Regions from separate parts of the Enterobacter sp. SA197 genome, predicted to be linked through region 2. Evidence: predicted binding sites of a transcription regulator. Region 2 holds the regulator's gene; the other holds the start of a gene.
The links. The regulator sigma-54, encoded in region 2, starts transcription at its own class of promoters, with help from an activator protein. The targets are predictions, from matches to a motif close to GTTGGCACANNTTTCGCTNT.

Region 1 (3,456 bases), 2.1 Mb from region 2:
ACGACGAAGAAGAGGATATCGATTTCCGTCAACTCAGCCGTCATACCTGGACCGTGCGTGCGCTTGCGCCGATTGAAGATTTCAATGAAACCTTCGGCACCCAGTTTAGCGATGACGAAGTTGACACCATCGGTGGGCTGGTGATGCAGGCGTTTGGTCATCTTCCTGCACGTGGCGAATCCATTGATATAGATGGTTACCAATTCAAGGTCGCTATGGCCGACAGTCGACGTATTATTCAGGTTCATGTCAAAATACCGGACGATTCCCCCGAACCGAAACTGGACGAATAACCTAAATGGCATTTGCCCCCTTGTTTGAACGCCAGCGCGTTAGAATGCTGCTGGCGCTGCTATTCGGAGCCAGCGGAACGCTGGCTTTTTCTCCTTATGATATCTGGCCTGCCGCACTGATCTCCCTGATGGGACTGCAAGCCCTTACCCTTAACCGCCGCCCGCTTCAGGCCGCCGCAATTGGCTACGCCTGGGGGATGGGCCTTTTTGGTTCCGGGGTACATTGGGTTTATGTCAGCATTGCGCAGTTTGGCGGTATGCCGGGTCCGGTCAACGTCTTCCTCGTCGTGTTGCTTGCCGCTTATCTCTCCCTGTACACGGGCTTATTTGCGGGGGTGCTGTCGCGCCTATGGCCTGCAACGACCTGGATACGGCTTGCTGTTGCAGCGCCCGTGGTGTGGCAGCTCAGTGAGTTTCTGCGCGGCTGGATACTGACGGGCTTCCCGTGGCTCCAGTTTGGTTATAGCCAGATTGATGGTCCACTGAAGGGGCTTGCTCCGGTAATGGGCGTCGATGCGATTACGTTCTTACTGATGGTGGTCAGTGGATTGCTGGTACTGGCCGCCACTACGCGTTCCTGGCGTCCACTGGTTGCCGCACTGGTGCTTTTTGCGCTCCCCTTCCCGTTGCGTTACATCCAGTGGTATCAACTGCTGCCGGAGAGAGCAACGCAGGTCTCGCTGGTACAGGGCAACATCCCCCAGTCGGTTAAGTGGGATGAAAGACAACTGCTGGATACATTAAAGATTTACCTTAACGCCAGTGAATCCGTGATGGGTAAGTCACAGTTGATCATCTGGCCGGAATCGGCGATTTCCGATCTGGAAATTAACCAGCAGCGCTATCTGGGCATGATTGACGGACTGATGCAGTCAAATAACAGTTCACTCATCACCGGCATTGTTGATGCGCGTCTTAACCAGCAAAACCGTTACGATACCTATAATACGATTATCACGCTCGGCAAAGGCAACCCTTACAGCTACAACTCCAGCGACCGTTACAACAAGAACCATCTTGTGCCTTTTGGAGAATTTGTGCCCCTTGAGAGCATCCTGCGCCCGCTGGCACCCTTTTTTGACCTGCCGATGTCATCATTCAGCCGTGGCCCCTATGTTCAGCCCCAGTTAATGGCACATGGCTTTAAACTGACCCCGGCTATCTGCTACGAGATTATCCTTGGCGAACAGGTGCGGGATAACTTCCGTCCTGACACGGATTTCCTGCTGACTATTTCTAATGACGCCTGGTTCGGTAAATCTATCGGCCCGTGGCAACACTTCCAGATGGCACGCATGCGCTCGCTGGAGCTGGCTCGCCCGTTGTTACGCAGTACCAATAACGGCATCACGGCGGTGATTGGTCCCACGGGTGCGATTCAGGCGATGCTTCCGCAATTCACCCGCCAGGTTTTGACTACCACCGTGACGCCTACCTCAGGCCTGACACCCTATGCCCGCATGGGGAACTGGCCGATGTGGGTAATCACCGCGCTGCTGGGCTTTGGCGCGCTCATTATGAGTCTGCGACAACGCCGCTCGAAATAATTCTCTTCAGCCCTCTCTTTATGATGAGGGCTTTCTCCGCCTCTGACTCGTCAGAATCCATTTCTGGCACATCAATTGCTTTATTCATCCTGACCCTGGGAAATTTTATGGATGCGCAACTGTCTCGCACCATAACGGATCATGATGAGCACCAAAACGGTGCAATGGAAGATTTTTGCCTTTAAACGGTGCGGTGCACTTCGCAAAAACAAACAATAACGCAGCAAAATCTTTACATTAAGCCAAACTAAATGCTAACAAACGCAGACTACACTGCACGCATTTGCAGCAGGATATAACAAACACAACACTCACAATGGGTATCAATGCGTCTCTGGCGCGACGATAAAGGAGTTGGATATGCAATTACGTAAACTGGCCACCGCAATGCTGGTAATGGGAATGTCTGCCGGTCTCGCACATGCCGCCGATGAAGCGAAACCAGCCGATGCCGCAGCTACGCCGGCAGCGCAAGGGGCGACGCTGGAAAAAATTGCCAAAAACGGTGTGATTGTGGTCGGACACCGTGAATCCTCCGTACCGTTCTCCTATTACAACAATGAACAAAAAGTCGTGGGTTATTCTCAGGACTACTCCAACGCCATTGTTGAAGCGGTGAAGAAGAAGCTCAACAAGCCGGATTTGCAGGTCAAACTGATCCCTATTACCTCACAAAACCGTATTCCGCTGCTGCAGAACGGTACCTTTGACTTCGAGTGTGGTTCCACCACCAACAACCTCGAGCGCCAGAAGCAAGCCGCCTTCTCTGACACGATTTTCGTGGTTGGTACGCGCCTGCTGACCAAAAAAGGTGGCGACATCAAAGATTTCCCGGATCTGAAGGGCAAAGCTGTTGTCGTGACGTCAGGAACCACTTCCGAAGTGTTACTGCATAAACTGAACGATGAGCAGAAAATGGACATGCGAATCATCAGTGCCAAAGACCACGGTGATTCCTTCCGTACGCTGGAAAGCGGTCGTGCTGTTGCGTTCATGATGGACGATGCTCTGTTAGCAGGTGAACGTGCGAAGGCTAAAAAAGCCGATAACTGGGACATCGTGGGTAAACCACAGTCGCAGGAAGCCTACGGCTGTATGCTGCGTAAAGGGGATACCGAGTTTAAGAAGCTGATGGATGACACTATCGCCCAGGTACAAACCTCAGGCGAAGCGGAAAAATGGTTTGATAAGTGGTTTAAAAACCCCATCCCACCGAAAAACCTGAACCTGAACTTTGATCTCTCTGACGAGATGAAAGCCCTGTTCAAAGAACCCAATGATAAAGCGCTGAACTAATTAAAACGATTAGGGGCGGGTTTACCCTGCCCTCTCGATTGTCGAAGCAGCACGGACAGACTATACGCTGAATGGTCGTTCCCCATTCAGCGCGAACTCAGGCTCTTCACACAATCTTCGAGGGTAGCGCTGCTACCCTTTTTTTCCGGAGTAGATTTATGTCAATAGACTGGAACTGGGGAATTTTCCTGCAACAAGCCCCGTTCGGCAACACCACCTATCTTGGCTGGCTGTGGAGCGGCTTTCAGGTGACGATCGCCCTGTCGATCACCGCCTGGATTATCGCTTTTCTGGTTGGCTCACTGTTTGGCATCCTGCGC
Region 2 (3,456 bases):
TTGAAAAGGTTAGAAGCTCATATGAAATTCAAAACAAACAAACTCAGCCTTAATGTTGTCCTGGCCAGTGCCCTCTTTGCTGCCAGCCTACCGGCGCTGGCAGTGACCGGCGACACCGATCAACCTATTCACATCGACTCGGACCAACAGTCGCTGGACATGCAAGGCAATGTGGTGACCTTTACCGGTAATGTTATCGTCACCCAGGGTACTATCAAGATCAACGCCGATAAAGTGGTGGTGACCCGGCCCGGTGGACAGCAAGGTAAAGAGGTCATTGATGGCTTCGGCAACCCTGCCACCTTTTATCAGTTGCAGGACAATGGCAAACCCGTGAAAGGCCATGCCTCGCAGATGCATTACGAACTGGAAAAAGACTTTGTGATTCTGACGGGTAATGCTTATCTCGAGCAGCTTGATAGCAACATTAAAGGCGACAAAATCACCTATCTGGTGAAAGAACAAAAAATGCAGGCGTTTAGCGAGAAAGGTAAACGCGTGACAACGGTTCTGGTACCGTCTCAGTTGCAGGATAAGAGCAACAATCAGAATCCGGCCCCGGCGCAAAAAAAGAGTAATTAATTCGTTATGGCAACATTAACTGCAAAGAATCTCGCTAAGGCCTATAAAGGCCGCCGTGTTGTGGAAGACGTGAGCCTGACCGTGAATTCAGGTGAAATTGTTGGCCTGCTTGGCCCGAACGGGGCGGGTAAAACCACCACCTTTTACATGGTCGTGGGTATTGTGCCGCGGGATGCTGGCAACATCATTATCGATGATGAAGACATAAGCCTGTTACCGCTGCATGCGCGCGCGCGTCGCGGTATTGGCTATCTGCCTCAGGAGGCGTCTATTTTCCGCCGCCTCAGTGTCTTCGATAATCTGATGGCAGTGCTGCAAATTCGCGATGATCTCAGCGCAGAACAGCGTATGGACAGAGCCAATGAGCTGATGGAAGAGTTCCACATTGAGCACCTTCGCAATAACCTGGGGCAGGCATTATCCGGCGGTGAGCGTCGTCGCGTAGAGATCGCCCGCGCACTGGCGGCCAATCCTAAATTTATTCTGCTGGATGAGCCGTTTGCAGGCGTCGACCCGATTTCCGTTATTGATATCAAACGCATTATCGAGCATTTGCGTGATAGTGGGCTCGGCGTGTTAATTACCGACCATAACGTACGAGAAACTCTGGCGGTCTGTGAGCGTGCTTATATCGTAAGCCAGGGCCACTTAATCGCCCACGGTACGCCGCAGCAAATCCTTGAAGACGAACACGTTAAGCGCGTATATCTTGGGGAAGACTTCAGACTCTGATAGGGTAGAGTTTATTGACGTGTTTAGTCGGAGAAGACTGCTCTGAATATGAAGCAAGGTTTGCAATTAAGGCTTAGCCAACAGCTGGCCATGACGCCGCAGCTGCAACAGGCTATTCGTCTGTTACAGCTGTCTACGTTGGAACTTCAGCAAGAACTTCAGCAGGCGCTGGAGAGTAACCCATTGCTGGAACAAACCGATCTTCATGAAGAAGTGGATACACAACAGTCTCAGGATAACGAAAGTCTCGACACCGTAGACGCACTCGAACAAAAAGAGATGCCCGACGAATTGCCCCTCGACGCCAGTTGGGATGAGATTTACACGGCGGGCACACCTTCCGGCAGCAGTACCGATTACATTGACGATGAATTACCGGTTTATCAGGGTGAAACCACGCAGTCATTGCAGGATTACCTGATGTGGCAGGTGGAGCTCACCCCCTTTTCAGACACAGACCGGGCCATCGCAACATCGATTGTCGATGCCGTAGATGACACTGGCTACCTGACCGTGTCACTGGAAGATATCCTCGACAGTATGGGCGACGAGGACATAGGCCTTGATGAAGTCGAAGCGGTACTTAAGCGCATTCAGCGTTTCGACCCGGTAGGGGTAGCGGCAAAAGATCTGCGTGACTGCCTGCTTATCCAGCTTTCCCAGTTTGCAAAAGAGACACCGTGGCGCGAGGAAGCTCAGCTCATTATCAGCAATCACCTTGATCTGCTTGCGAACCATGACTTCCGCACCCTGATGCGTGTCACTCGCCTGAAAGAGGACGTACTGAAAGAAGCGGTGAATCTGATTCAGTCGCTCGATCCGCGTCCAGGTCAGTCGATCCAGACAGGGGAACCTGAGTATGTCATTCCGGATGTGCTGGTTCGCAAACATAATACGCGCTGGGTCGTCGAACTGAACGCCGACAGTATTCCGCGTCTGCAAATTAACCAGCACTATGCCGCCATGTGTGGTGGGGCACGAAACGATGCGGATACCCAGTTTATTCGCAGTAATTTGCAGGATGCCAAGTGGCTTATAAAGAGCCTGGAGAGCCGTAACGATACTCTGTTACGGGTCAGTCGCTGTATCGTCGAACAGCAGCAAGCCTTCTTCGAACAGGGAGAAGAGTTCATGAAACCCATGGTGCTGGCTGATATTGCCCAGGCGGTGGAGATGCATGAATCGACCATCTCCCGTGTCACAACTCAGAAATACCTTCATAGTCCACGGGGTATTTTTGAACTCAAGTATTTTTTCTCCAGTCACGTGAGTACCGAAGGCGGAGGGGAAGCCTCCTCAACGGCCATACGTGCACTGGTGAAGAAATTAATCGCCGCAGAGAATCCTGCGAAACCATTGAGCGACAGCAAATTAACCTCCATGCTGTCCGATCAAGGTATCATGGTAGCGCGGCGAACCGTTGCAAAATACCGAGAGTCTTTATCCATTCCGCCGTCAAATCAGCGTAAACAGCTGGTCTGACCCAACCGATAAGGAAGACACTATGCAGCTTAACATCACAGGACAAAACGTCGAGATCACCGAAGCCCTGCGTGACTTTGTTAACACCAAATTCGCGAAACTCGAACAATACTTCGAGAGGATTAATCAGGTCTATATTGTGTTGAAAGTGGAGAAAGTGACTCATACCTCGGATGCGACTTTGCATGTCAATGGTGGTGAAATTCACGCCAGTGCGGAAGGTCAGGATATGTACGCTGCCATCGACGGTTTAATTGATAAACTGGCGCGTCAGCTGACAAAACATAAAGATAAACTGAAACAACACTAATTGTCCGGGCGGTCGTCTGGCGCGTAGCCCCCTACCGCAACCCGGTCGGGGGCTTATCTCCGACGACGCTTAGGTGAAATTATGATGAATAACGATTCCGCTCTCCAACTGAGCAATGTCCTTAACCAGGAATGTACCCGAAGTGGCGTTCACTGCCAGAGCAAAAAACGTGCCCTGGAGATAATCAGTGAACTTGCCGCAAAACAGCTGAGTCTGCCGCCCCAGGTCGTTTTCGAAGCCATTCTCACACGCGAGAAAATGGGCAGTACCGGTATTGGCAACGGGATAGCTATCCCTCACGGCAAACTGGAAGAAGACACCCTTCGCGCGGTAGGCGTGTTCGTACAGCT

Region 1: the regulator sigma-54 is predicted to act here: its motif matches at 1,903-1,922, upstream of M1D91_RS06935 (amino acid ABC transporter substrate-binding protein).

The regions. Positions count from the first base shown of each region.
Region 1 is NZ_CP096393.1:1,527,957-1,531,412, reverse strand. Features, by position in the region: gene corC (CNNM family magnesium/cobalt transport protein CorC) at 1-293, shown strand, start outside; gene lnt (apolipoprotein N-acyltransferase) at 299-1,840, shown strand; gene M1D91_RS06935 (amino acid ABC transporter substrate-binding protein) at 2,201-3,136, shown strand; gene gltJ (glutamate/aspartate ABC transporter permease GltJ) at 3,295-3,456, shown strand, end outside.
Region 2 is NZ_CP096393.1:4,430,042-4,433,497, forward strand. Features, by position in the region: gene lptC (LPS export ABC transporter periplasmic protein LptC) at 1-53, shown strand, start outside; gene lptA (lipopolysaccharide ABC transporter substrate-binding protein LptA) at 22-582, shown strand; gene lptB (LPS export ABC transporter ATP-binding protein) at 589-1,314, shown strand; gene rpoN (RNA polymerase factor sigma-54) at 1,363-2,796, shown strand; gene hpf (ribosome hibernation promoting factor) at 2,819-3,106, shown strand; gene ptsN (PTS IIA-like nitrogen regulatory protein PtsN) at 3,188-3,456, shown strand, end outside.